3 regions of the Kitasatospora sp. NBC_00315 genome follow, and region 2 is predicted to be linked to each of the others. Evidence: riboswitches for the same ligand, from Rfam matches in the RefSeq annotation. Region 2 holds a riboswitch; each other region holds the start of a gene.

Region 1 (10,147 bases), 380 kb from region 2:
GGCTGAAGCCGGACGCGGCCTTCTGGAAGTCGATGGCCGCCAAGGAGGGCGCCGACGCCAAGGGCAGTGCGGCGGTGGCCGAGCTCTTCAAGGGCCGCTACATCGCCAACGCCGGGAGCGACGCGCAGGTCGAGGAACTGGCCGGGATGTGCGACCTGGTCAAGGGACTCGGCGAGGACGACGGCAGCACCGACAAGGCGGTCAAGGGCAAGGCCGGCGACGTCAACGGCGTGAAGACCATCAGCCTCGACGTGACCGACTCGGACGGCCAGGTCAACACCATCCAGGTCGCCACCGAGGGGAAGCCCTACCTGATCAAGTTGGAGCAGACCGCCGGCGCCGAGCCGGGCGAGATGGTCTTCAGCGACTTCGACAAGCCGCTGACCGTCCAGGCCCCGCCCGCCGACAACGTGATCGACTTCTCGGTGTTCCAGCAGAAGCTGAAGACCGCCTGAGATTAATCCGTTGCCCTCCCCGGGGTGCCGTGCCTATCGTGACAGCACACTGAAAGGAGGTGATCCTGGTTGAGTACCGTCAGGATGTGTGAGGTGGCTGCTCGCTAGAGCCGCCCCTGCCTGTGCAGTTGAGGTCCTGAGTGGCCTCCGGCGGCAGGCGATTCCCAAGCAGTCACCCGGCCCGTGGGCTCACCGGAACATCCCCGGTGCCCTGGTGCCAGCAGCCCGGCGCCGGGCTCTGGTACCGGGGAGCAGCCCACGGGCCGTCTGCGTGTCCGGGACCGCCACCGGCGGCGCCCCGGTGCTCGCTCCCCCGCGCGGGCCCCGCACGCCCGCACCTCGTTCGGGTACGGCCCGGTTCGCCGCCGCGCGGTTGGGTACAGTCGCCCCGACTTTCTCGGTACGGCGCAGGGGGTACGCGATGGCGGGGGCAGGGCGCGGGAGTGGTCCGGGGGGCGCGGAGCGGCTCCGAAGGGCCCGGCGGGCCGGGGCCGGATCCCTGGTGGGGGTGGGCCTGCTCGGTCTGCTGCTCGCCGCGCTCGGACGGGCGCACCCGCTGCAGGCGGTGGGCGGCGGCCTGGTGGTCGCGGGCGCGGCGGCGGTGCTCGGCGGGGGCCTCGGCTTCCTGTTCGGGGTGCCCCGGATGCAGGCCGGCGGGAGCGCGCAGCCCGGCCCGGCTGCCGTCGGCGCGCGGCAGGACGCCTCCTACCTGCCGAACACCAACCTGGAGCAGGTCTCCGACTGGCTGACCAAGGTGCTGCTCGGCGTGGGGCTGACCCAGCTCGGCTCGTTGGGCACCCGTCTGCACCAGCTCGGCGCGGCGCTGGCCCCGGCACTGGGCGGCGACCCGGGGACGGCGCCGTTCGCGGCCGCGCTGGTGCTGTACTTCCTGGTGCTGGGATTCCTCGCGGGCTGGCTGGCCACCCGGCTGCTGCTGCCCAGGGCGCTGTCGGACGCCGACCGGGCACTGGACCTCTTCCTCGCCGGCCAGGACCGCGACCGCAGGGGGGACAAGGTCGGCGCGGACGACCTGCGGATGCGCGCGATGCAGCACCTGGGTCTGCTCGGCGGCAGCACCGACCACCCGCAGACCGTTCGGGAGCAGCTGCCGCAGGCCGTCGGCGCGACACCGGAGGCGGTGGTCGCCGAGGTCCGGTCGACCGCCCGGCGGTCGGCGCTGACCGCCGAACAGGTGCGGGAGATGTTCGCCGCCGGTACGGAGGGGCGGCGGGTGCAGGCGCTGGCGCTGATGCAGGGCGATCCTGCGCTGGCGGACCTGGACAGCGTCCTGGAGGCGATCGAGCACCCCCGCTCGGCCTTCGAGCAGTACCACGCGCTGCTGGCGGCGCGCGGTCTGGCGTCCCGGCTCGCGGCCGCCGCCTGGCAGCGGATGCGGGACACCGTGTCGGCGCAGCTGGTGGCCCCCGGCGGCATCCCCTACGGGTCGGACCGGAGCTGGCTGGCGGAGAAGATCCTCGCCCGGGCGGACACGGCGCCGGCCGACGGGGCGGCGCCGCCGGCCGGCGCTCCGGCGGTGCCGCAGCAGAGCTCGCCGACCGGCTAGCCCCGCCCGGCGGGGCCGTCAGGCCGGGGCGAGGAACAGCTCCCGCAGCCGGGCCAGGCCCGCCTCGCCGAGGCCCTGGTCGGCCAGCAGGGCGGCGGGCGATCCGTACCGCGCGCGCACCGTGGCCAGGAACCCGGTGATCAGCTCGGGGCCGACCGCCTCGGTGAGCCGGACCACCCCGTTGGCGTCCTCGTACTCCTGCGGGCCGTCCAGCACGCCGAGGCCGAGGTTGGAGAGCAGGAAGTCGTCCACGATGTCCCGGTCGGCGACGCCGAGGGCGCTGAGCAGCACCGCGACCACGATGCCGGTGCGGTCGCGGCCGACCGCGCAGTGCACCAGGGCGGGCAGCGCCCCGGGGGCGACGAGCCGGGTGAACAGGGGCGGCAGGGTGGCGGCCGCGGTGTCGGTGAGCAGGCGGTAGGCCTCGTCGAGCGGCTTGCCGTAGTGGTCCTCGCCGTCCTGCGGCAGCAGCGGGTGGTGGGCGGTGACGGCGTCCAGCTCGTACAGGCGGTCCGGCCAGCGGTCGATCTCGGCCGGGTCGCGCAGGTCGACGACGGTGCGGACGCCCAGCTTCCCGAGCACCCGGGCACCCTCGGGGGTGAGGTCGGTGAGCCGGCCGGAGCGGTGCAGCAGGCCGGTGCGGACGGTGGCCCCGTCGGTGGTGGTGTGTCCGCCGACGTCCCGGACGTTGCGGACTCCGGGGACGTCCAGCAGCCGGTCGGCTCCGATCACGTGGCGGGGGTGGTCGGCGGCGGGGCCGCGGTCGGTGAGATCCATGGGGGGAACGCTAACCGCCGCCGGGCCGGGCGGCCGGTGCTTTCCCGGCGGCGGCGTGGGTGAGGATCAGGATCCGCCGGGTCCGGCCGTCGCCGGGGCGGGGAAAGGCCCGGATCTCGCTGCTGATCCGGCGCCCGCCGAGCGCGAAGCGCAGCTCGTCCAGGTGCGGGCAGCGGCGGCCGGAGCCGTCGTGCAGGGGGTAGATCCGGGTCTCGCCGCCCGGGGCGGTGACCCGGCTGAGTTCGAGCAGGCCGGCCAGCTGGCGCCGCGGGGTGAAGTGCTCGGGGTGCGCGAGCAGCAGGTAGGAGCTGAGGGTGAGGGCGAAGGCGTGGTCGGCGAAGGGGAGCCGGGGCAGCGCGGCGGCGATGTAGTCCTGCGGGTGGGCGGCGGTGTCGGCGTCGAAGAGCCGGCGGGCGCGGTCCCAGCTGCGCAGGTAGCGCTCGTGGGGCAGGTGGCGGGGTGCGGGGTAGAGGTGCGGGGCGGCCCGCATCGCTCCGGCCATGACGTCCCGTCCGGCGCGGGCCCGGGCGGTGACGGCGGGCAGCGGCGCGGCGTAGACGGGGTCGGCGGCGATGACGTGGCAGCCGAGGGCGCGGGCCTCGGCGGTGAGGCCCGCAGCCCCGCCGGGGCAGTCCAGGACGGGCCCGGGGAGGGCGGCGAGGGCGGCGCGGGTGAGACCGAAGAGCGCGCAGTACTCGTCGAGCGGACGCGAGGTCACGGGGATCTCCCCGGTGGCGGCGGCGGTGGGGCCCGGAGCGGCGAGGTCGGCCATGCGGGCCATCCGAACACGGGGCCGACCGGCCCGCATCCGGGCAGGCGGGCCGGACACGGCCGAACGGGCCCGCCCCGGGGGATCGGGCCCGTTCGGCCGGGCGGTGCGGTCAGCGGCCGAGCAGAGCGCGGATCGCCAGCCGGTTGACGTTGGTCAGTCCGCGCACCAGCACGGGGGTGAGGAGGACGAACACGAACCCGATCGCGGAGAGCGCGGCGATCTGCGCCGGCGACTGGACGAAGTACTGGTGGTGCCGGCCGTCCTTGGTGAAGTCGAAGACCTGGTAGCCGGGCCACGAGGTGTAGCGGGCGAAGACCCAGTGGTAGAGCGGATAGGCGGCGACCACCCAGCCGGTGACCAGGAAGGTCAGCGTGAGCGCGAAGCTGAGGATCGCCCAGGGGAACATCAGCACCTGATAGAGCGCGGCCCGCCAGCCGGCCGCGTCGGCGAGCCGTGCGGTGGTGCCGGCCCAGAAGCCGGGACGGGCCGGGCGGACCGGGGCCGGGGCCGTGACGTCCAGCGCGAGCAGCGTCCGGGCCCGGCCGCGCTCCAGAGCGCCGAGGCCGCGCACACCGCTCAGCAGCGCGGCCAGCACGGGCAGGCCGAGGACGGTCACCAGCGTTCCCAGGCCGAGGCAGAACAGGGTGACGGTGAGGACGAAACCGACGACGGCGACCGGCAGGCCGCTGAGGCTGAAGCCCACCTCGCGGTGGAAGGCCGCGCTGAACGGCGCCCGCCAGAAACCGGGGGACGGCTCGCCGGCGGTTCGGCTCCGGCGCGGAGCGTCGTCCCGGGTGTCGTACACGCTGCGCTGCGGAGTGCTGCTGCTCATGGCCGGCCTCGGTCCCCTCGTGGTGCCCTGCGGTTCTGCTGACTCCTCCAATGTGCCGAACCGCGGCCGCCGGGGGTATCCGGCCCGCAGGCGGACCGGGGGTGGGGATAACCCCCGGGTCAGCCGGCGGCGGCCGTCCACTCGTGCTCCAGCAGCGAGTACTGGAGGGCGTCGTGCCAGGCGCCGCGCAGGTGGAGATCGTGTCGGATCCGGCCCTCCAGCTGGAAGCCCGCCTTGGTGAGCACCCGGGAGGAGGCGGTGTTGGCGGGGTCGACCCGGGCGGCGAGGCGGTGCAGACCGAGGGCGCCGAAGCCGAAGTCGCAGAGCAGTCGGGTGATCTCGCTCGCGTAGCCCTGGCCCCAGGTGTCGCGGCGCAGCGCGTACCCGACGAACGCGGCCCGCACGCCCTCGACGCCGAGCACGGCGTTGCCGATCGGCGCGGCCTGCTCGCCGTCCTCGTGCCGGGTGACGGCGAGGCGGTAGACGGTGCGCGGCTCGGCCTGGGCCTCCTCCAGGTAGATCGCGATCTGGTCGGCGCAGGTCTCCCGGTCACGCGGTTCGAACGGGAGGTAGCGGGCGGTCTCGGTGTCGCCGAAGACCGCGTGCAGCGCGTCGACGTCGCCGGGGGTGTGCTGGAACTCGCGGATGGACAGACGCGGGCCGGTGAGCTGTACGGGGACCATGTCGGACAACGGTACAGCGGCTACCGTTCGTCACATGAACCACGATGACCTGCGGCTCGTCCCGCGGACCCGGTCCGCCGAACTGCTCGCCTGGGCGGCGGCCGAGGGCCGCGAACCGGTGGCCGAGGGCCCGCTGCGGGTGGTGCTGACGCTGCTGGAGCTCGGCGGCGCCAGGCTGCACGACGGCTGGCCGGAGCTGACCTCGGCCCTGCTGGAGCAGCTGCTGTACGAGCGGCTCCACCTGTACGTCCAGCCGGCCCCGGACGAGGACCCGCTCGCGTACGGGGCGGCGGTGCTGCTGCTGATCGAGCACCAGCGGGCCGTCAAGCGGCTGAACGCCAAGCGCCGGGAGCGGCTGCGGGCGGAGGCCGAGTGGCAGGGCGAGGTGGCGGCCGGGCTGCTGCGCCGGGCGGACCTGGTGACCTGGCCCCGGCTGTACACGCTGCTGCTGCGCGCGGACGGCGTGGACGACCGGGATCCGGCGGCGGTGCGCGCCTGGCTGGACGGCTTCCGCGAGCTGGCGCAGGAGGACCGCGCGTCGGCGTACCGGGCGCTGGAGGAGGCGGGCGTCCTGGACCGGGTGGACGGCGACGGTGGCTGGGGTCCGGCCCGGATGCTGGCGATCGGGATGGCCACCGACGGCGGGCGGCTGCTGCTGGAGGACGGGCTGACCCGGCGCAGCTACCGCAACCTGGCCGGGCTGACCGCACTCGGGCTGCCGATGCCGCCGGAGCTGGCGGGCGATCCGGCGGACTTCGAGGCGGCGGTCGTCGCGCGGGCCCTGGAGCTGCTGGGCGGCTGGACGGTGCCGGGGCTCGCCGAGCTGCTGGTCACGCAGTACCCGGACCTGGCGCCCGAACCGGGCCAGGAGGAGATCGACGCGTACCTGGCGACCCTGCCGGCCGAGGACGCGTACCCGCAGGACGGCTTCCCCCAGGACGGCCTCCCGCAGGAGCAGGACGCCGGGGAGTGAACGGCGCCCGGCCCCGGCCCCGCGCGGGGCCGGGGCCGGGACGGTCCGTCAGGGGTTGAGGCCGCGCTGCTGGAACCAGGCCTCCGGGTCGACCGGAGCGCCGCCGTCGGGGCGCACCTCGACGTGCAGGTGCGGGCCGGTGACGTTGCCGGTGGCGCCGACCTTGCCGATCTGCTGACCCGGGACGACCTTGCCCGAGGTCTTGAGGATCGAGGAGAGGTGGCAGTACCAGATCTCGGTGCCGTCGGGCAGCGTCTGGATGATCCGGTAGCCGTACGAGCCGGACCAGCCGGCCGAGGTGATGCTGCCGGAGCCGACCGCGTACACCGGGGTGCCGGTGGAGGCGGCGAAGTCGAGGCCGGTGTGCAGGTGTGCCCAGTACGAGGCGCTCTGCCCGTAGTGCGCGGACAGGTGGTAGTCGTGGACCGGCAGCTGGACGGCGTCGAGCTCGGCCCGCTCCGCGGCCGCGGCGGCCTGCTCGGCCTCGTGCTGCTGCGCGGCGCGCTTGGTCTCGGCCACCTGGGCGGCCACCACCCGGGCGCTCTCGTCGGCGGCGGTGCGCTGACTGTCGGCCTGCTGCTGGATCCGGGCGGCGAGCGCCAGTCCGGGGTCGGCCGAGAGTGCCGGCGCCTCGTCGGGCGTGCTGACGGCCGGTGCGGCGGCGGGGGTCGCGGAGGCGAAACCGGTGGCGCCGAGGGTGGCGGCCATCGCGGTGACACCGAGCAGCGGGGCCGTCCCACGGGTCTGACGGGGCATCCGGTGCCGGTTGCTGTCGGCCGACTGCGAGGCCGCGGCCCCACCGCCCGGGGAGTCCCCGTACGCACCGGCGTAGGCCGGCGGCCCGGGCTCTTCGAGCAGCTGGGTTCCGGCCGCGGAGCCGGGAGGGTATGCCGGAGAGTGCGTCGACGCCACGGAGGCGCGCTCCTTTCCTTCCTTCGCGCCTACCGGGTTAGCTGACGGGTTCGGAGCAGGAAGGTCTCCTACGGCCGGGCCTGGGCCTGGCCGATTCACCCCAAGGAACGGTGGTTCCCCGGCTCCCGGACGCACCCCGCAGGGCCCGTCGTCGGGATTAGGCGCAGGCGCACGGTGCCGTCTGGTCACGGCGTTGCCGACCGCGCTGCGTTATCAAACGTTAATCCTAGGCAGCTCTGATTCCAAGCCGTCCGAGGATGTGAGTCACCATCAGTGTGGGCGGAATGGGCGTTTTGGCATGGTTGCCTTCCGGTGCCACTACGGATCGTGAGCATGTGTCAACGAACCGCTGCCCAATTTTGAGTACACGTACTCATGTGCGCGGCATGGCGCGCGGCCATCCTGACCGCATGACCTCATCGATGCAGTCGCGCACCACGGCGGCGTACCACGTCCAGGCCGTGCTGTCCTTCGCCATCGCCGCCACCGCCCTCGCGGTCGGGATCGCCTATCTCCCGGTCGGCACGTGGACCCGGGCCTTCCTGGCGGTCGGCCTGCTGTACACCGTGACGTCCGCCTTCACGCTGGCCAAGGTGATCCGGGACCGCCAGGAGAACACCGAGATCGTCACCCGGGTCGACCAGGCCCGGCTGGAGAAGCTGCTGGCCGAGCACGACCCGTTCAAGGTCGACGGGATCTGAGCCCGGCGGGGGCGGGGCGTGCGCCGCCCGCCGCCCCTGCGGCGGCCCCCCTCCCGCCGTCGGCCCGGACCACGGCATCCCCCGCCGTCGGACGGCACGACCTCGCGAACGCCGCTTGACGGCTAAGGCTATTAGCCTTAGCTTTATGGCTATCGGCAGCACGCCGACAGCACGGCCCACAGGCCAAGGAGGCCCGCGATGTCCAGCACCGACGCACTCGCCACCCGTTACCTCGACGTCCCCGGCGGCCGGCTCGGGTACGACGACACCGGGCACGGCACCGGCACCACCGTCCTGCTGCTGCCCGGCATGCTGGTCTCCCGCAGCATCTACCGGGACCTGCGCCCGCTGCTGGCCGCGGCCGGCCACCGGGTCGTCACGATGGACCTGCGCGGCTTCGGCGACGCCTCGATCGCCTGGGACGACTACTCCCCGGCCGCGATCGCCACCGACGCCCTCGCCCTGCTCGACCACCTCGGCATCGGGCGCGCCGTGCTGGTCGGCCACTCGTACACCGGCGCCACCGTGGTCAGGGCGGCCGGGCTGGCCCCCGAGCGGGTCGCCGGGATCGCCCTGCTGAGCGCGTTCATCGAGGGCCCCCCGGCGAACGCCTTCCAGAAGGCGCTGATGAAGACCGTCGGAGCGCTCTGGCTGCGCTTCCCCAGCACCTGGGGCACCTACCAGCGCTTCGCCTTCCCCACCAAGCCCGCCGGCTTCGAGGAGCACCGGACCGGCGTGGTGGCCGCCCTGCGGACCCCCGGCCGCAAGCAGGCCACCCGGGGCCACCTCGGTGGGAACGCCGCGCCGGTCGGCTGGAGCACCGCCGTGACCTGCCCGGCGCTGGCCGTGATGGGCTCCGGGGACCCTGACTTCCCCAAGCCCGAACTGGTCGCCGACCACCAGGCCGCCGCGCTGAACGGCCGCAAGGTGATGATCGAGGGGGCCGGGCACTACCTGATGCTGGAGCGCCCGCAGACCACCGCCGACGCCCTCCTCGCCTTCCTCGGCGAGTCGGCGTAGTCCCCCGTTCGCCCCTTCCCCCACGGAGAACCCCTTGCCACGCGTCGGACTCACCCCGGAGGGCGTCGTCACGCACGCCCTCGACCTGATCGACGAGCAGGGCCCCGGGGCCCTGACCCTGGCCGCCGTCGCCGCCCGCGCCGGCGTCGCCACCCCCTCCCTCTACAAGCACGTCTCCGGCGGCCTCGCCGAGCTGCGCCGCCTGGTGGCGGTACGGATCACCGAGGAGCTCACCGCCGAGCTCGCGGCCGCGGCCGTCGGGCGCGGCGGCGACGCGGCGGTCGAGGCGGTGCTGCGCGCCTACCACGCGTACGCCACCGAGCACCCGCACCGGTACGCCTCGCTGCCGCAGGCGCCGCAGCTCGACGACGAACTGGCCGAAGCGGCGGCCGCCCTGGTCGGGGTGATCGTCGCGGTGCTGCGGGAGTACGGGCTGGAGGGCTCCGAGATCATCCACGCGGCCCGGACGGTGCGGGCGGTGGCGCACGGGTTCGCCTCGCTGTCGATCGCCGGCGCCTTCCAGCTGGCCGAGGACCCGGCGGTCACCCAGGCCCGGCTGATCGGCGTACTCACCGGCGGCCTGCAGTCCTGGCCCAGGTCCTGAACCGGCCGGGACGACGCGTCGCCCGCAGGGTCATACCAGGAGCAAACAGACGTATGGCACTAGATTGACTGATCCAACAGGTGGCCGGTGCACGCGGCCACCGAGCCCGGGGAGGTCGACGTGCGCGCACCCGAGGCGGCGGCGATACGCAGGCGCCGGAGGCCGCGCTGGGCTCGGGCCCTGACCCGGGGCCCCCTCGGCCGCTGGGCGAGCCGGCTGCTGGACGGCGACCAGGGCGCGGAGCGCGAGACCCTGCTCCTGCTGGTGACGCTGACGGCGCTGTTCGCCGCCCTGTCCGTCGCCCTGCCGGGCAGCTGGCCACCGTCCGCGCTGGTGCTTCCGCTGGTGGCGGGCTGCCTGGTGCTGCGGGCCGGCCGGCAGCTGGCGCTGGCCGCCGCCGTACTGGCCGCCAGCCTGCTCAGCGCGCTGCTGGCGAAGCCGCACGGCGTCCGGGTGGCCGTCACCGCGGTGCTGGCCGTCACCGCCGGGGCGGGGCTGCTGACCTCGCGCTTCCGCAACCGGCTCGGCCTGCGCGGGCTGCGCGGCGACTCGATGCTGCTGGAGCTCTCCGAACACACCCACGCCCTGGGCCGGCTCCCGGACACGCTGCTGGACTGGCACTTCGACCGGGCGCTCGCCCCCGTCGGCGGCAGCTCCTTCTCCGGGGACTTCCTGCTCTGCGTCCACCAGCCCGAGCGGGATCTCCTGGAGGTCGTCCTGGTGGACGTCTCCGGCAAGGGCAGCCGGGCAGCAGCCCGCTCGATGCACCTGTCCGGTGCCTTCGCGATGCTGCTCGGCTCGGTACCGCCGGAGTCCTTCCTGCCCGCCGCCAACGACCACCTGGTCGGGCTCGG
Region 2 (10,147 bases):
ACACCGTGGTGACGGTGCCGGCCAGGCCCACGAGGGTGGCCGCGCCGCTCAGCGGGACGGCCTCGGCCGCCTTGTCCAGCTCGCCCCTGATGTGCGCCTTGGCGGCGGAGATCTGGCCCAGCGTGGGCAGTTCGGCCCCCGCGAAGTGCCGCTCGGTCAGCCGGACGCAGCCGAGGTCGACCGAGCGGGCGGCCTCGACGTCGTCCGTGCCCAGCACGAACTCGGTCGACCCGCCGCCCAGGTCGAACACCAGGTACGGAGTGGGGAACTGACCGCCGGTGAGCTCCTTGGTCGCGCCGACGAAGGACAGCCGCGCCTCCTCGTCACCGCTGACCACCTCGGGCGCCACGCCCAGGATGTCGCGCACCCCGCTGGTGTACTCGTCGCTGTTCTCGGCGTCCCGCGAGGCGCTGGTGGCCACGAAGCGGATCCGCTCCGGCGTCACCCCGTAGGAGGTGATCACCTCGGCGTACTCGCGGCAGGCCGCGAAGGTCCGCTCCAGGGCCTCGGGCGCCAGCCGGCCGGTGCGGTCGACGCCCTGGCCCAGCCGGTTGATGACCATCCGTCGGTCGAGGTCGGTGATCGCGCCGGTCCCGGGGTCGAGGTCGGCGACCAGGAGCCGGATCGAGTTGGTGCCGCAGTCGATCGCGGCGACCCGGGTGGTGCCCATCAGCTCTCCTCCTCGGCCGCGCGCTTCTTCGCCGCGCGCTCTGCGGCCAGTCGTTCCTTGGCCGCGATCACGGCCGCGTGGTCCTCTGCCCCGGCCCGCTTCGCGGCGACCTTCTCCGCGCTCTCGGCCACCTCGGCGGCGGAGACGCAGGGGCCCTTGGCCCACCAGTCCTCCAGCATCCCGATCGCCTCATCGCCGAGCGGGTTCACACCGGGCCCGGCCGCCAGCGAGTGGCCGACCAGCACGTGCAGGCACTTCACCCGGTCCGGCATGCCGCCGGCGCTGGGGAAGCCCTCCAGCACCTCGATCGCGTCCCGGCGGGCGATGTAGTCCTCGTGCGCCTTCTGGTAGGCGGCGGCGAGCTGCGGGTCCTCGGCGAGCCGGGCCGTCTGCTCCTTCATCACGCCGTCCGCCTCCAGGGTGCCGATCAGCGAGGCGGCCTTGGGGCAGGTCAGGTAGTAGAGGGTCGGGAACGGCGTACCGTCCGCGAGCCGCGGGGCCGTCTCGACGACGTCCGGGTTGCCGCACGGGCAGCGGTGCGCCACCCCGCGCAGACCACGCGGGACGCGGCCGAGCTGGGCGGCGATGGCCGCGACGTCGTGGTCGGCGACGGCGGGGGCGTCGGAACCGGCGGGGGTGTTCTCAGTGGTCATGGGGCGCTGTCTCTTGCGGGGACGGGGATGGGGACGGGGGCCTGGGCGACCGGGGCGGCGGGCGCGGCGTCGGCCGCGTCGACCGAGTCCCAGATGCTCGCGTACCAGGGTTCGGCGGCCTTCGCCGGGCCGGCGGCGGAGGTGCCGGCGGCGGTGCCGCCGTCGGCCGGGGCGGGTGTCCTGGCGGCTCCGGCGGCCGGGTCGACCGAGATGTACGGGGTCTCACCCGGCATCGCGTAGTGCAGCCGGGCGCGGGCCTGCGCCTTGACGAACTCCGGATCCTGCCAGCGCGCCTTCTCCCGGCGGAGTTCCTCGACCTGCTGCCTGGCGTGTTCGGCCCTGGCGCGCTGGGCGGAGATCTCGGAGCGCTGGGAGATGAACTGCCGGGTCGGGTAGGCCAGGATCGCCACCAGCGAACAGAGCACCAGGACGAGGACGGTCGCCCGGCTCGTGAAGCGCGGACGCCCCGCGAAGCCCGGAATCTTCCAGCCTGCCATCTCCCGTTACCCCTCCTGGTCGCGCCGGTGCCCCGGCCCCCACCCTACGGGGTGAGAGCCGGGGCACCGGTGCAGCGGCTGTGTGTCAGCCGGGTACTGGAGGGCGTCGCCCCCGTACCCGCCGAGGCGACTACTCCGCCGCGCGGAAGCGCGGGAAGGCGCCGCGGCCGGCGTACTCGGCGGCGTCGTCGAGGATCTCCTCGATGCGCAGCAGCTGGTTGTACTTGGCGACGCGCTCGGAGCGGGCCGGGGCGCCGGTCTTGATCTGGCCGCAGTTGGTGGCGACGGCGAGGTCCGCGATGGTGACGTCCTCGGTCTCACCGGAGCGGTGCGACATCATGCAGCGGTAGCCGTTGCGCTGGGCCAGCTCGACGGCGTCCAGGGTCTCGGTGAGCGAGCCGATCTGGTTGACCTTCACCAGCAGCGCGTTGGCGGTGCCGGTCTCGATGCCGCGGGCGAGGCGGGTCGGGTTGGTGACGAACAGGTCGTCGCCGACCAGCTGGACCTTGTCACCGAGCTTGACGGTCATGGCCTTCCAGCCGTCCCAGTCCTGCTCGTCCAGCGGGTCCTCGATGGAGACCAGCGGGTAGGCGGCGACCAGCTCGGCGTAGTAGTCGATGAGCTCGGCCGAGGAAAGGCCCTTGCCCTCGAACTGGTAGGCGCCGTCCTTGTAGAACTCGGAGGCGGCGACGTCGAGCGCCAGCGCGACGTCCTTGCCGGGCACGTAGCCGGCCTTCTTGATGGCCTCGACGATGAGGTCGAGCGCCTCGCGGTTGCTCTCCAGGTTCGGGGCGAAGCCGCCCTCGTCGCCGAGGCCGGTGGAGAGGCCGCGCTCCTTCAGGACGCCCTTGAGCGTGTGGTAGACCTCGACGCCCCAGCGGACGGCCTCGGAGAAGGACTCCGCGCCGATCGGAGCGATCATGAACTCCTGGATGTCGACGTTGGAGTCCGCGTGCGAGCCGCCGTTGAGGATGTTCATCATCGGGACGGGCAGGACGTGCGCGTTCGGGCCGCCGAGGTAGCGGAACAGCGGCAGGTCCGAGGCCTCGGAGGCGGCGTGCGCGACGGCCAGCGAGACGCCCAGGATGGCGTTGGCGCCGAGCGAGGACTTGTCCGGGGTGGCGTCCAGGTCGAGCATGGCCTGGTCGATCAGGCGCTGCTCGGTGGCGTCGTAGCCGACCAGCTCCGGGCCGATCTGCTCGATGACGGCCAGAACGGCCTTCTCCACGCCCTTGCCGAAGTAGCGGTTCTTGTCACCGTCACGCAGCTCCAGCGCCTCGAAAGCACCGGTCGAGGCGCCCGAGGGGACAGCGGCACGGCCGGTGCTGCCGTCGTCGAGACCGACCTCGACCTCGACCGTGGGGTTGCCACGCGAGTCGAGAATCTCACGGGCTACGACGACATCAATGGACGGCACGAGGCATCTCCTAGCGGAAGCAGGTACCCGCAAACTGTTGTGGTGTCTGCGGATGATTGCGGAGTCGTTACGACCAGAGCCTAACCGCAAGGGCTCGCTGGGCCACGTCGGCCCGGGTCCCGTCTCAGGGTGTGGCCCGGCTACCCGTCAGTAGTTCACCTGGATGCCGCGCGGGATGCACCCAGAGCAGAACGAAGGGGGCCGTACCGGATATGTACGACCGCCGCACCCGCCTCTCGGGCGGCCCGCCCGGCCCGGGCCCGCGCGCGGGCGGGCCCGGACCGGGGGTCAGGCCCGCCCGAGATCCAGGACCTGACCCGGCACGATGAGGTCCGGGTCGCCGCCGACGACCGGACGGTTGCCGTCGTACAGCGCGCTCCAGCCGCCGGCCACGCCCTGGCCGCCGGCGATGGAACCGAGGGTGTCGCCGCTCTGCACGGTGTAGCTCCGGCCGCCGGTGACGGGAGCGGTGGCCGTGGCGGCCGCGGCCTGCGGGGCGGCCTGCGCGGCGGCGCCCGCGTACTGGTCGTAGACGCTGCGGTGGCTGGTCCAGTACCAGTCGCCGTTGTCCTGGTACCAGAAGACCCGGGCGTCCGCGTCCCAGCCCGTACGGCCGGTGAAGTCGGGGTTCCGGTCGGCCGTGTCGTCCGACCGGTCCGCCCCCGGCGGCGCGGCGGCCGAGCGGGAGTCGGCCGAGCGGGAGTCGGCCGAGGACTCCGCGGAGGAGGACTCGGTGACGGAGTCGGAGGTGTCGGCCTGGGCGGCCGGGCCGCCCTTGCGCAGGCCGGCCTTGCCCGAGCAGACCGGCCAGGCGCCGGGCCCCTGCGCGGCGAGCACCTTCTCCGCGACCGAGATCTGCTGCCCCTTACTGGCCCGGTGCGCCTGTGGGGCGTACTGGCCGCCGCCGTAGGCCTTCCAGGTGCTCTGACTGAACTGCAGCCCGCCGTAGTACCCGTTGCCGGTGTTGATGCTCCAGTTCCCGCCGCTCTCGCACTGGGCCACCTTGTCCCAGATGGTGACGGGGGCCGCGTGGGCGCCGGTGGCGGTGAGGAGCGGCATCGAGAGGCCGATGCCGGCCACGCCCGCCACGGCGATGACCTTCTCGGTCCGGGTACGACGACGGTGACGACCGTTACCAACGAACAGCATGAGGATGTCCCTCTCCGCACGCCTGCGAGGTGAGCTGTCGGGTTCGGACCGGGAGGTGGCCCGGCCGCCGGTCGCAGGAACGATCCTGCTAGGGCGGCTTCACCCCAAGCCGTGGGGAACGGCAGAAAAACCTGGGTCCCCCGCCCCTGCCCGAGGGTCTGGTCGGTTTCCCGGAGGCGCGGCGGGCAGGACTCGGCGTTCCGCGCACGGGGCTCGCAGCTGCGAACTGCAGGGAGAGTAGACAGATCCTCAGATCAATCACAAGCTCATATCGCTCACATCACGCGGAAATTACGACAAGCATTGGATCGTCTACAAACCACACCCATATGTACGGATTGATACGCCTTCTGACCGCCCATGACCGGTTCTGTCCGACACGCCGTCAGGGCGAGTCGACCGGATCCGACGCCTTCTCCGGCGTGAATTCGATCGGCAGTTCCCGCAGTCCGCGCATGATCAGGCCACCGCGCCAGCGCAGATCGGCCGGATCCGCCGCGAGGCGCAGATCGGGCAGCCGGGTCAGCAGCGTCGCCAGCGCGGCCTGCCCCTCCAGTCGGGCCAGCGGGGCGCCGATGCAGTAGTGGATGCCGTGACCGAACCCCAGGTGCGGGTTGTCCTTGCGGGCGAGGTCGAGCGTGTTCTCGTCGGCGAACCGGGCCGGGTCGCGGTCGGCCGCCGCCAGCACCACCAGCACCGGATCACCCACCGGGATGTCCACCCCGCCGATGGCCAGCGGCTCGGTGGCGAACCGCCAGGTGGCCAGCTCCACCGGACCGTCGTAGCGGAGCAGCTCCTCGATCCCGGTCTCCAGCAGCCCGCGCTCGCCACGCGCGAGGGAGCCCTGGAGCAGATCGAGCTGCCCCGGGTTCCGGAACAGCGCGTACATGCCGTTGCCGATCAGGTTGATCGTCGTCTCGAATCCCGCGAAGAGGAGGACGAAGCACATCGCCGCGGCCTCGTTCTCGGTGAGGTGCTCCCCGTGGTCGCTCGCCCGGATCAGATCGGAGATCAGGTCGTCCCCGAGATCGGCCCGCTTGCGGTGGATCAGCTCCAGCAGGTACGCCCGGATCCGCTTCACCGCCCTGGCCACCCCGCCGCGCGGGCCGCCGCCGTGCCGGATCATCATCGCGGCCCAGTCGCGGAAGTCGTCCTGGTCCTCCGGAGGAACCCCCAGCAGGTCGCAGATCGCGTAGATGGGGAGGGGGAAGGCGAACTCGTGGATCAGATCGGCCGATCCGCGCGCCGCGAAGGAGTCGAGCAGGCGGTCGGTCAGCTGCTGGACCCTCGGTCCGAACTCGGCCACCCGGCGCGGGGTGAACGCCTTGGAGACCAGTCGGCGCAACCGGGTGTGGTCCGGCGGGTCGATGTTGAGCAGGTGCGTCATGAGGTCCGCCTGCCGCTCCCCCGGAATGCCCACCCGGCCCGTGCGGTGCGCCTGCTCGCTGTGATGGGCGGGATTCTTGGAGAGCCGGCCGTCGGCCAACGCCTGTCGGGCGTCCGCGTACCGGGTGACCAGCCAGGCCTCCACCCCGCTGGGGAGGGTCGTGCGGTGCACGGGGGCGTGCTCGCGCAACCACGCGTAAGCGGGGTACGGATCGGCGGCGAACTCCCACGTGAACAGGGGCGGCTGGGCGGGCGCCCCACCGGAGCGCTGCGGTTCGGGCTGGTCGGTGTGCGGCTGAACAGGCATGTCCCGACGGTATCCGGTGGGCCGAAGGCGTGAGCCTGGTCACCTGATGGGTAATCCCTGTCGCAGAGGGTCGTGACGTGCCTAGGATCCTCCGACATGTCTTTGGTGGGCGCCGTGCGGTGTCGCCCACAGGGAGGAGCGCACCGTGCGGGTAACCGGGGCAGTGGTGGTCATCGCGGTACTGAGGGGCGGCTCGGGGGCCGACCTGGCCCGCCGGTTCACGGCCGCCGGAGCCGCCGGGGTGCTCATCGCCGACGAGGACCCCAACCACGCCGAGGACCTCGCCGCCGAACTCGACCGTCCGGGCTGCCCGGTCGTCGGGGTGTGCGGCGACATCCGGCGCCCGAGCGACGTCGCCGCCCTGGTCGACACCGCCGAGAAGCACCTCGGCCCGATCGACCTCTTCTGCGTGTCCGGCCCGGGCGGCGAGCGGATCGTCCCGCTCGCCGACCTCCCCCACCACCTCGGCCGGCTCGCCGAACTGCTCGCCCTGGTCGGCGAGGCGATCGGCGAGGTCGTCCCGCAGCAGCGCCGCGCCGCCGAGGACGAGCCCGCGTACGCCACCGTCGCCGCCCTCGGCGCCGTGCCCGCCGTGCCCGCCGTCACCGCCGTGGCCGCCGTGGCCGAGCAGGCCTGAGCCCGCCCCTCCCCCGGTCGGCCGTGCGGCGGGCGGTCGCAACCACCGCCGGTCGGGTCGGTCGCCCGTCCGTGCGCCCGTCCGTGCGTGCGTGCGTCCGTGCGTCCACCGATCGGCATGCCTGCCGGCCGGTACGTCAGTCCGTCAGGCCCTCCGCGGCCCGCACGTCCCGGCGGTAGCCCCGCGCCGCCGCCCGGAGGGCGGCGTCCACGTCCACGTCCGCGTCGTGCGCCCGCTGCGCCACCGCGAGCAGCAGACGCCCCGCGGAGTCCGCGGTCAGCTGGGCCGGCAGCTCGTACGGGGCGTCCGGCACGCCGGTGAACCCCGCCCGCCGCACCCGGGAGACCAGCTTCGCCGCGTACGCCAGGGCCGGCAGCCCGGCCGGCACGCCGTCCAGCACCGACTCACGCTGCTTCTCGGCGGCCTTCAGCTGCTCCCAGTTGGCCTCGACCTCGGCCGCGCCACCGGCCTCCACGTCACCGAAGACGTGCGGGTGGCGGTACATCAGCTTCTCGACGATGTCGCCCGCGACGTCGTCGATGGAGAACGGGTCCTGTGCGTCCTCCTCCGCGATCCGGGAGTGGAAGAACACCTGGAGCAGGACGTCCCCCAGCTCCTCGCGGAGGGTCTCACGATCCCCCTCCTCGATCGCCTCCACCAGCTCGAAGGCTTCCTCCACCAGGTACTTCACCAGCGACGCGTGGGTCTGCTCGGCGTCCCACGGGCAACCGCCGGGCGAGCGCAGCCGGTCCATCACCGAGACCAGGTCCAGCAGCCGGGCGCCGGGCAGGTCGTACGAGCCGGGCAGCAGCTCGATCTCCGGGACGGCGCCGGCCTCCTCGACCGCGAGCCTGGCCAGCGCGTCCGTCAGCCCGGGGTCGCCGTCGGGACCGCCCAGCCAGAGCGTGACCGGCACCCGGGCGTCCGACAGCAGGCGGGCGAGCGACGGAGCCGTCCCCCGTTCGACGATCTCCACCCGGACGCCCGCCTGCCGCAGGGCCGGCAGTTGCGGGTGGTCCGGGTCGCCCGCGAGCACCCGGTCGGCGCCGCGCAGGGCCTCCCAGGCCGGCCAGGAGAGCAGACCGGGGGCGACCCGGTGGGTGGTGGTGAGCAGGATCAGCTTCGGAACGGGCACAGTCGAGGTCACGTTCCGAACCTACCCGGCCGCCGCCCCCCACCGGGTCGCCCCCGGGCCTCAAGGAGCGGCGGTGGAACCCTCCGGGGCCCCGGCCGGCACCAGGGCCGCCCGCTGCGCGTCCCACCGGCCGTACCGGGGATTGACCCGGACCCCGAGCCCGGTCGCGGCCTCGGCCAGCGCACGGCGTACCGCCGCGTCCCCCGTACCCGTCCCGGCGTCCAGGCCCTGCGCCGCGGCCAGCAGCCGGATGCCCGCCTGCTGGCGGTAGTAGCCGTCGGCCCCGGTGGCCGGCACGCCCCGCAGGGCCAGCAGCCGGTCCAGTCGCACCGCGTCTGCGCCCGCCGGGCCGGATGCGCCGGCGCCGACCCCGTCCTGCGCCCGGGCGTCCGCGACGTCCCCCGCCGCCACGCTCAGCCCGCGATCGGCGAGCGCCCGGGCCACCAGCGCGTCGAGGATCAGCTCGGCGACGGCGCGCTGCGCGAGCTCCCCCGTCCCGCCCGGCTCGGCGGCCGCCGCCGCCCGCAGGCCGGTGGCCCGCGCCTGCACGTCCGCCAGGCTGATCCGCTCACCGCCCACCACGGCCGCCGCCCCCGCCTGGAGCGGACCACCGCAGGAGGTGAGGGACGCGGCGGCGAGCAGCACCGCGGCAAGGGCGACGGCGACCCGACGGTTCATACGTGCCTCCCCTCCGGGCGGGTTCGGTCGGCCGGCGGCACGCGGGAGGGCGGTCGGCCGGACGCCTCCGAGCGTAGGACGGCGCACCCCCGGTCGCGGGGACGCTGCGCCGAACGAGCCGGGCCGCGCCGCCGCCCCGAGCTGGGCGGCGGGCCGGCCGCGCGTCACCGCTGGGCGTGCCGCCGCCCCCGCTAGCCGGTCGCGTACGGGTTGCCCGGGGCGGGTACGGCCCAGCCGGCGGCGCGGGGGTCGGGGGGCGGGGCGCGAACGTCAGGCCCAGCTCCGCCAGGCACTCGGCCACCCGCAGGTGCTCCAGCGCGGGTCCTCCCTGCGGGCCGCCCTCGGCGGCCGCGGCGAGCCGGCGGTACTCCGGCAGTGCCTCCCGGTGGCGGCGCTGCTTCACCAGGGTGCGGGCGTGGATGGTCGCGAACCAACATCGCCCCGGGCGAGAGCGGCAAGGGCTTCGTCACCTTCGAGGTCCCCAAGGACGCCAAGCTCGCCAAGATCCAGTTCGGCCTGGACAGCGGCTTCGCCGACCAGACCGGCCAGTGGACCATCGGCTGACCGCCCGCCGCCACCGGGCCCGGGCGCTGCCCGAGCACGGAAGGGTCAGCGGATCACGCGCCGTCCGCCGGGCGCTGCCGCCCGGCGGCGAGGAACTCCCGGGCCCCGGCCCGGACGGCCGCCCAGTCGGTGGCGGGAGTGCGCGTGCGGGCCCGTTCCAGCCGGGCCGACCGGCCTTCGTGGTCACGGCGGAGCTGCTCGACGTCCAGGCCCACGCCGGGCGGCCCGCCGGCGGCCTCCAGGGCGGCGACGCGTCGCTCCATCGCCGCCAGCAGGGCCCGGTCCAGGTCGGCGACGGCGGCCGACAGGTGGTCGGCCGAGAGGGTGACGAGGCCCGTCAGCGGCGCAGCGAACTCGATCTCGTGGTCGGGCTCGTGCGTCCAACTGACGCTGATCCGGTCGGCCCCGTCGAAGACCGTCCGCCACCAGCGGATGTGCGGGGCGTTGACCAGCGGGCCCATGTACATCGAGCGGCGCCCGTGCCAGTCGGCGGCCGCCTCGGCCTCGGGGGTGACCTCGTCCTCGTCCCAGACCGGGCTACCGGCGAGATCGCTCGACACGAACCCGACCAGATCCCGCGGCACCGGCTCCATGACGTCCGCCAGGATCTCCAGGACGTCCTCCCAGATCCGGACGACGAAGTGGTCGACGTACGGGCGGTCCTGCGTGCCGAACTCCTCGCGCCACCGTCGCAGCGTGCGCTCGGAGTAGCGCAGCAGCTCGTGGCCGCCCAGCTCGATCCAGTACCAGCCGGCGGTCAGCGCGAACCAGTGCAGCGTCGGGTTGTGTTCCCCACCCCACGGGCGGACGTCCGCCAGATCCCGCAGCTCGAACCGGAACCGCAGCTCGTCGTCCGCCACTGCCTGCCCTCCCGTACGGTCGCCGCTCGGACCACGCGGACCACTCCGACCGGCCAGAGGGCGAGGACGGGACGGATGGAGAACTCCTCGTACCCGTCCGCACCGTCCGGCCGTGGACGGCTTCGGTGGCCATGGACAGGTTGCGGTCGGCGGTGGCCGATGCAGCCGGGCCCCCAGCCTGCCACAGTCGCCGC
Region 3 (10,147 bases), 1.9 Mb from region 2:
ACGCCTGGCGGGCGCTGCGGCCCCCCGGCCGGCCCGGGATCTGGGTCCCGCGCGGACCGGGCGGGACCTTCCACCCGGCCGGGCGGTCCACCGGCCCCGGCGCCGCGCGGTGGCTGCTGCTGCCCGACCGCGGCGCCCTCGGCCGCACCGACCTCGAAACCCTCCGCACGGTGGCCGGGACCCGGTTGCACCTGCCGCCGGTCGTCGCCGGCACACGAAGGATGTGGACCCGATGAACACGCACCCGCCCGCGGGCGCCAGGAAGCGCGTCGTGATCTCGATCTTCGACGACGTCGACAATCCGCACTACGCCGGCGGCGGCGCGGTCGTCATCGAGAAGGTGGCCCGCCGGCTCTCCGAGGAGTTCGACGTCACGGTCGTGACCGCCGGGAGCCGAGGCACCCGGATCCGTCGCGGCGTGCGCTACCACTACCTGCCGATCGGCTGGGCGGGCCCGCGCGGCGGCCAGCTGCTCTTCCACGCGATGCTCCCGCTGCTGGCCCGGCGGATGCCGCACGACCTGTGGATGGAGAGCTTCACTCCGCCGTTCTCGACCAGCTTCCTCCCGCTGTTCTCCCGCGCCCCGGTGGTCGGGATCGACCAGGCCGCCTGCGGCGAGGCGATGTGGCGCAAGTACCACATCCCGTTCTTCCTGATCGAGGACGTGGGCTTCCGGTGCTACCGCGACCTCGTCGTCCTGAACGCCGCCGCCCGGGCCGCAGCCGGCCGGCACGGCGCGACCGCCGTGCACGTCATCCCGAACGGCATCGAGGCCGGCCCGGTGGACCGCGCCCGACTGGGAGAGGGCGAGCACATCCTCTTCCTGGGCCGCATCGACACCAACCTCAAGGGCCTGGACCTCCTGCTGGAGGCGTACACCCGGGCGGCCGTGCCGATGCCGCTGCTCCTCGCCGGCGCGGGCACCCGCTCCGAGGAGCGCAAGCTCGCCGCGCTGCTGCGACGGGCCGGCCCCGGCGTCCGGTGGCTCGGCCACGTGGACGGCGCCGAGAAGCAGCGGCTGCTGGCCCGCAGCGCCTTCATGGTGATGCCGTCCCGGCACGAGGCGTTCGGGATCACGGCGCTGGAGGCGATGGCCCACGGAAAGCCGGTGCTGCACTTCGACCTCCCCTCGCTCCGCTGGCTCGGCGGATCGGGGAACGTCAGTGTGCCGCCCTTCGACGTCGACGCGCTCGCCGACCGGATGCGGGAGGTCGCCTCCGACCGTCAGGCGCGCGAACACCTGGCCGGGCTCGCCCACGAGGCGGTCCGGCGGTTCAGCTGGGACGAGACGACGGGCCGCTACCTGGCGCTCGCCCGAGACCTGCTGCGACCGGCTCCCACCGCGGAGCCGGACGCCGCGACCTCGGAACAAGGAGAGGCGTCATGGGTACCGACCCGTTGACCACGGCCATCGACAAGGGCGTCCCGCTCGTGGTGCTGTCCCCCCATCTCGACGACGCGGTGCTGTCCTGCGGCGCCCTGATGATGCACGCGGCCCTGCGCGTGCCGGTCACCGTCGTCACCTTCTTCACCGAGGCGGGTACGCGGCCGTACACGCTCTCCGCCCGGCGCTACCTGCACCAGGTCGGCGCCCCCGACGCCGCCACGCTCTACCGCGACCGCCGCGCCGAGGACCGGGCCGTGCTCGACCGGATGGGCGTGCGCTGGTGCCACCTCGGCCTGACCGAGGGCCTGTTCCGGCGCCGGCCGCGTCCCGCGACCCGGCGGGCGCGGCTGGCCGGCCGGCTGGTGCCCGAACTGGACCACGTCTACCCCACCTACCGCCTGCACCTCGCCTCCGGGCGGATCGCCGCCGCGGACTCGGACACGCTGCGCCGCATCCAGAACTCCGTCGAGGTGCTGGCGGCCGACCGGCCCGGCCTGCTGCTCGCGCCCTCGGCGGTCGGCGGGAACGTGGACCACCTGCTGGTGCGGGCCGCCGTGGAGCGGGCCGGCGCCCCCGCCGTCTTCTACAGCGACTTCCCCTACAACCAGCGGTACGCCGTCGACCCGGGCTTCGCCCGCCGGACGGCATCCGTCGAAATGCTCTGGGAGCGCGAACTCGCCGCCAAGGCGGCCCTGGTGCGGGCCTACCGCACCCAGGTCGGTGCGATGTTCCCCCGGGGCGTCGTCCCGCTCGTCCCCGAGATCTACCTGCTGGCGAGCCGCTCGTTCGCCGGCGCCAAGGAGTGGACGTGATGTCGGCCAACACCAGAGCGGACGTCCCGGGCACCGCGGCCTCGTCGCCGCCCGGCCCGGGACCCACCGGAGCGACGCCCGCGGGCGCCCGCAGCAGGCCCCGCGGACCGGCGCTGCGAACAGCGGCCCTCGCGAGCGCCGCCTTCGTCGTCGCCACCCTGCTGCGCCTGGTCGGCCTCGGCCGGGCCCAGGACATCTTCGGCGACGAGGTGTACTACCGGGCCATCGGCAACAGCGTCGCCTCCGGCGGCTTCCCGTACTTCCCCGGGGACGGCGGCGAGCTGTTCTTCCTCCACCCGCCCGGCTACTTCTACCTGGAGGCCGGCTGGCAGCGGCTGTTCGGCTACCGGCCGGACATCGTGGCGGGCATCTACCAGATGCGCTCCCTGAACGCCGTGCTGGCCGGCGCCACCGCCGCCGTCCTGGTCGTCCTGGTGGCCCGCCTGCGGTCGCGGTACGCCGCCGCCGCCATCGCCGCGCTCTTCGCCCTCGACCCCTTCGTGCTGAGGGTCAACGACCGGGTGCTGCTCGAAACGGCCACCATGTTCTGGGTGCTGCTCGGTTACCTGGTGCTGATCGGGCTGACCCGCCGACCGCTGCCCGCCCGTCCCGGAGCCCGGGCGCTGGCGGGCGGCCTGCTCCTCGGCCTGGCCGTGCTGACCAAGGACGAGGCCGCGCTCATGACCACGGTGCCCGTGCTGGTGGCGATGGTCCTCGGCTGGGGTCCACCGCGCCGGCTGCTGGCGTGGGCGGCCGCCGCGAGCCTGCTGCCGTACACCGTCTACGTCGTGGTGGTGGCGGCCAACGGTCATCTCGTCGACCTGGTGAACACCAAGACGGTCGGCGTCCAGCGGCTCCTGGGCCTGGTGCAGGAGACCGGGTTCAACGCACCCCGGGCCCCCTCGCTCTGGTCCCGGCTGGGCCATCAGGCGTCCACCTTCGGGGTGACCTACCTGCTGCTGGCCGTCGGCGCGGTGGCGCTGTACCGGCTGCTGCGGCGCGGCGACCAGGCCCGGCGCCTGCTCGCGCTCCTGCACGCCTCGGCGGCCGTCACGCTCGTCTACGCGCTGCTGTTCGGCACCCTGGAGGAGCAGGCGCTCTACCTGCTGCTCGTGCCCACGATGATCTCGGTGGTGCTCGCCGCACCCGTGGTGCGGCGCCCGGTCACCCGGGCGGCGGTCGCCGCGCTCGTCGCGCTGACGCTCGCGCTCGGCCTCTCCGGGGCCGCGTACGCCACCGGGCGGATCACGCCCGACGACGGGTACTCCGAGCTGCGGGCCTACATGGCGGCGCACGTGCCGGCGCGGGCCGCGGTGGCCACGGTGGGCGGCGACTCGGACCTGATCCTCACCGACCGCTACCGGGTCGGCGCCTGGGTGACCCCGGCGCAGCGCGCCGCCGCGCAGGCCAGGTACGCGGTCGTGTTCCCGCAGGCCGTCGAGCACGGCTACTCCACCGCGACCCCGGACCAGGCCCGGGCGCTGATGCGCGAGGGCCGGCTGCTGTACGTGTTCCACGGCCGCTCCTACGGCACGATCGCGCTGTACGAGCTGCCGTTGCCCGGGTCGGCGGGTGGCTGAGCATGGCGGCCGGGTCGCGGCGCCTCCCGCGCCACCGCGTGCTCCTCGTGCTCGCGGCCGTGGTGGCCCTGTGCGCCCCGTGGGCGGCGCCGGCGCCGACACCGGCGCCGACGGCGGCCCGCTACTTCGGCACCCTGCAGACCGATCCCGCGCGAGCCGTCCAGGAGCACCGCAGCGGCCTGGGCGTCGCCGAACTGGAGCTGCGGTGGGACAGCTACGAACCCCGCGAGGGAGTCCACGACCCGCAGTACGTCGAGTCGGTCCGGGCGCGGATCCGGACGCTGCGGAGCGCGGGGCTGCGCATCGAGGCGTCCCTCGGCCTGAACCACCCGCCGGCCTGGCTGGCCTCGGTCTATCCGGCGACGGCGTTCGTCGACCAGTACGGCGACCGGTACACCGGGGCGCCCAACCTGGTCTTCAGCCCGACGGCGCGGGAGAAGGCCCGGCACTACGTCGACATGGTCTCGCGCGACCTGGGGCTCGGGCAGTTCTGGGCGATCCGGGTCGGCGTCGACGCGGACGGCGAGTTCAGCTACCCGCCGACGGCCGGGGACGGCTCGCACACCAACGCCTACTGGGCGTTCGACCCGGGCGCCCAGGCCCCGGCGGGGGACGGCGCCCGGCCGGCCGGCGTGCCCGCCAACCCGTTCCCCGGCTGGCGACCCGGCGAGGCGGCCCACGACGGGCGGCCGTTCACCGCGCAGGACGCCGACACCTGGGCCCGCTGGTACCTCGCAGCCCTCGCCGGCGCGGTGAACTGGCAGATCGACCTCTACGGCGCGCGGCACTTCCGCGGCCACCTCGACGTGCTCGTGCCCGGGACCGGCATCCGCCCCTGGGAGTACCGCGCCGCCGTCGACCGGCTCCTCGACGGCACGGTCGAGCCCCGCTGGATGGGCCTGGGCGTGGCGTTCCAGCGGACCGTCCCGCTCGTCCGGCCGGGCCCGGGGGTGCGGATCGTCGCCACCTCCGTCGTCGACGGCTCCGGCGCTCCCGCGGACAACGGCTGCGCGAGCACGGACCGGCTGGTGGACGTGGCGAGCGCCTCCGCCGCCGAGGCCGGCACATGGTCCTCCGTGCGGTGGGTGGCGGCCGTCGCGGACCGCAGCGGATTCGCCCTCGCCGGGGAGAGCGCGGGCCCCCAGGTGAGCGCCTACCACCCCGGGACCATGGACGCGGTGGCGCGCCAGCTGTCGTCCTGCGGCCTGCGGGGGCTGATGTGGGCCTTCGACGCCGACCTCCACCACCACGCGACGCCGGGCGCCTCGCTCGGCGACTACGCCGCGCTCGCCGCCCGGCTGGGCGGGGCGCACCCATGAAGGTGACCGACATGACGACCACGACCGTCCGTCCCGACGAACTCACCGCCGCCGAACTGGCGGGCTGGCGGCAGATGCAGCTCCGCGACGACTCCCTGACGAGTCCCTTCCTCTCGCCGGAGTTCGCGCTCGCCGTCGGACGGCGGCGCCCGGCCGCACGGGTGGCGGTGCTCTGCGACGGCTCCGGGCCGGCCGCCTACTTCCCGTTCGAGCGCCGCGCCCTCGGGATCGGCAAGCCGATCGGAGCCGGGTTCTGCGACTGCCAGGGGCTGGTGCACCGCCGCGGACTGGACTGGGACCCGGTCTCGCTGCTGGCGGACTGCGGGCTCAGGGTCTGGGAGTTCGACCACCTCGTCGCCGGCCAGACGGCCTTCGAGGCCAACGGAGTGCACCGCGCGGCCTCTCCCGTCATCGACGTCGGCGACGGCTACCAGGCGTACGCCGCCCGGCTCGGCGGGCACTCGGCGAAGCTCCTCCACCGGGTGCGGGGCAAGGGGGCCCGGCTGGAGCGGGAGACCGGCCCGCTGCGCTTCGTCTTCGACGAGCGCGATCCCGCGATGCTGCGGACGCTGGCCGCCTGGAAGACGGCGCAGTGCCTGGCCAAGGGCCGCCGGGACGTCTTCGCCCAGCCGGGGCTGCTGTCGGTGGTCCGGGAGCTGGCCGACTCACGGGCCGAGGGCTGCGCCGGCGTCCTGTCGGTGCTGTACGCGGGCGGCCGGCCCGTCTCGATGCTCTACTCGCTGCGCGCCCGGCATCTGCTCTCGTCCTGGCTGCCGGTCTACGACGCCGCGCTGGCGCGCCACTCCCCGGGGCTGCTGCTCTATCTCCACCTGCTGGAGGCCGCCGCCGGCCTGGGGCTGCGGCGGATCGACCTCGGCAAGGGGCACGACCGGTACAAGGAGTCACTGAAGACCGGCGACGTCATGGTGGCGCAGGGCCGGGTGGAGCGCGGCACGGCCCTGCCGGCGCTGCGGCGCTGGCAGGTGGCCTCGCTCGACCGGACCAAAGCGGTGGTGAGCGCGAACCCCGGGCTGCGGCGGTTGGCACTGGGCGCGGTGGGCCTGGTCGAGCGGCGCACCGCGCACTGACCCCCGTGCAGGGGCGGGCGGGGCGCCGGTGCGCCCCGCCCGCCGGAGATCAGCAGGTCTTGTTGTCGGAGACCACGTTGTTGCCACCGGAGACGACCGACATGGGCGGGGTGCCCGCGTGGCACGTCGTGTTGTACGTCACCGTCATGGCGCTGGGGACGTTCGAGGCCACGGAGGGCGCGGCGAAGTACCAGATCGCCTTGCCGCCGGACGGGAAGGAGCCCTTCGCGCCGGTGCCGGGCACGAGGTCGCGGATCGTGTTGCCGGCGGCCGCCGACCCACCGACGACCACGTCGTGCACCCGTCCGGTCTGGTTGTCGTACCAGCCCGTCCGGATGCCCTCGGTGGAGCCCCAGAACTCGTTGTTGCGGATGGTGATGTTGTAGATGTCGCCGTTGCCCGCGGCCAACTGCATGCCGTTGCCGTTGTTGCCACCGCGCACGGTGTTGTCCGCGTAGGTGACGTCGTGGGTCGGGGCGCTGGTCATGGTGTGCGCGACGAGGCCGTCGTCGCCGTCGGTGTTGCCGTTGAACCGCTGGTCGACGGTGTTGCCGAGCACGTACCCGAAGGTGGAGGACAGCACGTGGATGCCGTCCAGCTGGTCGTACTTGCCGGTCGTGGTGACCTGGGTGCTGCTGTGCTGGACGCAGAACCGGGTGCTGCCGACCGCGGCGATGGAGTACGAGGCCGGGTTGGTCGTGGCCACCCCGCTCACCACGGCGTTGGTGGAGTTGCGCACGTCGATCAGGTAGGCCGCGAGCCGGCCGGACAGGTTGAACTGATCCAGCACGTCACCGCTCTGATCGGCCTTCAGGTCGGCGATCGTCACGTTGCTCGCGCCGTGCGTGGTCACCACCGGGTAGCCGCCGTCGGGGCCGGAGGTCTTCAGGAAGGACGGGCCCGCCTTGAGGGTGGTCGCGCCGGAGCCCGCACCCTTGAGCGCCACGTTGCTCTTCAGCTGGAGGTGCCCGTTGGTCAGGAAGGTGCCCGCGGGCAGGGTGACGACGCCGCCCCCGGCGGCGGACGCGTCGTCGATGGCCTTCTGGATGGCGGTGTAGCTGTCCGTGGAGCCGTTGCCGACCGCGTTGTACGGCGCCTTGGAGGCGTCGCGGACGGCGGTGGCGGTGGCGCCGGTGTACGGGCAGCCGATGCCGGAGGCCCCGACGGCGGGCGAGGCGCTCGGCGAGGCGGTGGGCGAGGCGGTGGGCGATGCGGTCGCCGTCGCTGTCGCCGTGGCCGTCGGCGTGCCGGAGGCGCCGGCCGAGGGGGTCGGGCTCGTCGTCGCGGTCGGTGCGGCCGTCGCCGTGGGGGTGGCCGTGGGAGTGGCCGTGGGCTTCGGGGCCGGCGTGGGTGTCGGCGTCGGGGTCGCGCTCGGCGCGGCCGTGGGAGCGGGCGTCGGCGTGGGGGACGCGGTGGGCGTGGGCCTGGGGGCGGGTCGCTTCCACCAGGCGGCGCCGTACGCCTGGGCGCCGGTGGTGCCGACCAGGGGCAGGATGAACAGGCCGGCCGCGGTGATCGCGGCCAACCCGGGCTTGGAAATCATGGGCATGACAGAACCTCGCGACGCCTACGAGGTGAGCTGTCGGATTCGGACCGTGAGGTAGCCCGGCCGCCTGTGGTGCGGCTTCACCCCAAGTCGTGCCCACGACCGCACGGATGCGGAGCGGGTACGACGACTTACCTGGTTCCCCCGCTCCCGTCCGATGCTCGGAAGACCGCTATCCGGTGGACGGGACTAGGCGTACCGGGTGCGTGTCCGCTCCAGCGGACGCCCGAAGGCTAGACAACTTTGCCGGAACATCACAAGTCGCTGTGCCGCGGGTCACACGCGCGCTCCCGCTCAGGCGCCGACCGGGAGCAGCTCGATGCCGTGGCCGAGGGTGAGAGCGGTGCCGCCCGCCTTGGTGCGCAGGTAGTGGACGTTGCTGTCGGAGAGGTGCACTCCGGTGGGCACCCGCTCGGCGACCTCGATGCCCAGGTCGGCCAGCTGGCCGGCCTTGTCCGGGTTGTTGCTGAGCAGCTGGACCCGGGTGGCGCCGAGCGCGCTGAGCATCTGCGCGGCGGCGGTGTAGTCGCGCCCGTCCTCGGGCAGACCGAGCGCGGTGTTGGCCTGGTAGGTGTCCAGGCCCGAGTCCTGAAGGGCGTAGGCGTCCAGCTTGTTGTAGAGGCCGATGCCGCGGCCCTCCTGACGGAGGTAGAGCAGGTAGCCGCCGGCCGTGCTGATCCGCTCGACCGACTCGCGCAGCTGCGGGCCGCAGTCGCAGCGGTCGGAGCCGAACACGTCACCGGTGAGGCACTCGGAGTGCAGTCGCACCAGCGGGGTGCCGCGTACCTCGCCGAGGGCGAGCGCCAGGTGCTCGGCGCCGTCGGCCAGGCCGTGGAAGGTGAAGACCTGGGCGTCGGCGCGGTAGCCGTCCGGGAAGGTCAACGGGATGCGCACGCTTGAGCGCACGGTGGCGGTTTCGTACTGCGGCATGCCGAGGCCTCCGGGGCTGTGGTGGACGGGACGGAATCGAACCGCTGGGCAGGATGTTGGCCGAACCGGTGAGAAGGCCGACCGTACCCTGTAGTTCCAATTTGAACAACTCCCCTTTCTCCGCCGCCGCGCCCCGTTCGGCCGATCAGGCCCGGGCCGCCGCGGTGGCGCCGCCGCATGCTGTGGGAAGGCATGCCGGTCTCCCGGCAGCACCGGAAGGGACAGCACGGATGAAGATCACCAGCGTGACCGTCGGGGCGCCCAGCTGGGCCGAGGTCGCCACCTCGGACCCGGCCGCCGCCAAGGCCTTCTACGGCGAACTCTTCGGCTGGCGCGCGGAGACCGACCCGCGCCCCGAGGCCGGCGGCTACACCGTGATGCACCTGGGCGACGCCCCGGCGGCCGGGCTCAGCCCGCTCTACGGCCCGGAGCAGCAGACCGCCTGGACGGTCTCCTTCGCCACCCGGGACGCCGACGCCACCGTCGCGAGGATCACCGGGGCCGGCGGCCGGGTGCTGATGGAGCCCATGGAGGTGCTCGACGTCGGCCGGTTCGCGGTGGTCGCCGACCCGGCCGGCGCGGTGTTCGCGCTCTGGCAGGCCCGGACGTTCTCCGGCGCGGGCGTCTTCAACGACCCGGGTGCGCTCGGCTGGGCCGAACTGCTCACCCGGGACGTCGAAGGGGCCAGGGTCTTCTACCCCGAGGTCTTCGGCTGGACGGTGAGCGCGGGCGAGTCGTACACCCAGTGGGGCATCGACGGCGCCGACTTCGGCGGGATGCTGGCGATGGGCGAGCAGTTCCCGCCGCAGCTGCCGCCGCACTGGCTGCCGTACTTCGCCGTCGCGGACGTCGACCTCACCGCGAGCCGGGCCGGCGCGCTCGGGGCCGAGGTGCTGATGGCACCGACCTCGGTGCCGGACGGCCCGCGGATCGCGGTCCTGCGCGACCCGCAGGGCGCGGTCTTCGGGATCTACCTGGCCGGCACCGAGGGCTGATCCGCGCCGGTGGCGCCGGCGGTGCTCCCGCCCGGGCGCCGGCGCCCGCGCCCGGCGCGCAGTGCGAGCACCCCGGCCCCCGCCGTCACCGCGAGCGCCGCCGTCGGGACGACGTCGCCGACCCGGTCGTACCAGGTCCGGCTCCCCGGCGCGGCCGTCGCCAGCCGTACGGTCAGGGCCCCGGTGCGGTCGGTGCCGAGCCGGGCGATCTCGCGGCCCTGCGCGTCGAAGGCGGCCGAGACCCCGGTCAGCGAGGCCTGGACGACCGGGCGGCCGGTCTCGGCGGCCCGCAGCGCGCCGAGCGAGACGTGCTGTTCCGGGGCCCAGGTGTGCTGGAAGGTGGAGGTCGCCGACTGGTAGACCAGCATCCGGGCCCCCTGGTCGGCGGCCGCCCGGGACATGTCGGGGAACGCCGACTCGAAGCAGATCAGCGCGCCGAAGGTCAGCGGCCGGCCGTCCGCGCCCGTCGGCTCCAGCACGTGGAAGGCGC

The links. A riboswitch is a leader RNA that binds a small molecule or an ion and turns the genes downstream of it on or off. The one in region 2 is predicted to bind cyclic di-AMP.
Region 1: linked by a shared signal. The riboswitch ahead of OG823_RS15520 (M23 family metallopeptidase) and the one ahead of OG823_RS13795 (transglycosylase family protein) in region 2 are both predicted to bind cyclic di-AMP.
Region 3: linked by a shared signal. The riboswitch ahead of OG823_RS06335 (glycosyl hydrolase family 28-related protein) and the one ahead of OG823_RS13795 (transglycosylase family protein) in region 2 are both predicted to bind cyclic di-AMP.

The regions. Positions count from the first base shown of each region.
Region 1 covers NZ_CP108025.1:3,819,807-3,829,953, forward strand. The annotation lists gene OG823_RS15485 (hypothetical protein) at 1-455, shown strand, start outside; gene OG823_RS15490 (hypothetical protein) at 958-2,019, shown strand; gene OG823_RS15495 (tyrosine-protein phosphatase) at 2,038-2,796, opposite strand; gene OG823_RS15500 (class I SAM-dependent methyltransferase) at 2,807-3,568, opposite strand; gene OG823_RS15505 (sensor domain-containing protein) at 3,678-4,400, opposite strand; gene OG823_RS15510 (GNAT family N-acetyltransferase) at 4,520-5,083, opposite strand; gene OG823_RS15515 (hypothetical protein) at 5,118-6,056, shown strand; gene OG823_RS15520 (M23 family metallopeptidase) at 6,105-6,812, opposite strand; cyclic di-AMP (ydaO/yuaA leader) riboswitch at 6,981-7,142, opposite strand; gene OG823_RS15525 (YiaA/YiaB family inner membrane protein) at 7,379-7,669, shown strand; gene OG823_RS15530 (alpha/beta fold hydrolase) at 7,868-8,689, shown strand; gene OG823_RS15535 (TetR-like C-terminal domain-containing protein) at 8,724-9,293, shown strand; gene OG823_RS15540 (PP2C family protein-serine/threonine phosphatase) at 9,414-10,147, shown strand, end outside.
Region 2 covers NZ_CP108025.1:3,436,003-3,446,149, forward strand. The annotation lists gene OG823_RS13775 (exopolyphosphatase) at 1-670, opposite strand, end outside; gene OG823_RS13780 (DUF501 domain-containing protein) at 670-1,323, opposite strand; gene OG823_RS13785 (septum formation initiator family protein) at 1,320-1,820, opposite strand; gene eno (phosphopyruvate hydratase) at 1,951-3,237, opposite strand; gene OG823_RS13795 (transglycosylase family protein) at 3,526-4,386, opposite strand; cyclic di-AMP (ydaO/yuaA leader) riboswitch at 4,392-4,561, opposite strand; gene OG823_RS13800 (cytochrome P450) at 4,772-6,079, opposite strand; gene OG823_RS13805 (SDR family NAD(P)-dependent oxidoreductase) at 6,225-6,716, shown strand; gene OG823_RS13810 (MazG family protein) at 6,853-7,863, opposite strand; gene OG823_RS13815 (hypothetical protein) at 7,912-8,529, opposite strand; gene OG823_RS13820 (hypothetical protein) at 8,905-9,093, shown strand; gene OG823_RS13825 (DUF5984 family protein) at 9,147-9,953, opposite strand.
Region 3 covers NZ_CP108025.1:1,515,595-1,525,741, reverse strand. The annotation lists gene OG823_RS06365 (lipopolysaccharide biosynthesis protein) at 1-236, shown strand, start outside; gene OG823_RS06360 (glycosyltransferase family 4 protein) at 233-1,402, shown strand; gene OG823_RS06355 (PIG-L deacetylase family protein) at 1,384-2,199, shown strand; gene OG823_RS06350 (ArnT family glycosyltransferase) at 2,199-3,779, shown strand; gene OG823_RS06345 (hypothetical protein) at 3,782-5,098, shown strand; gene OG823_RS06340 (GNAT family N-acetyltransferase) at 5,110-6,186, shown strand; gene OG823_RS06335 (glycosyl hydrolase family 28-related protein) at 6,236-7,735, opposite strand; cyclic di-AMP (ydaO/yuaA leader) riboswitch at 7,739-7,907, opposite strand; gene ribA (GTP cyclohydrolase II) at 8,027-8,662, opposite strand; gene OG823_RS06325 (VOC family protein) at 8,893-9,657, shown strand; gene lnt (apolipoprotein N-acyltransferase) at 9,633-10,147, opposite strand, start outside.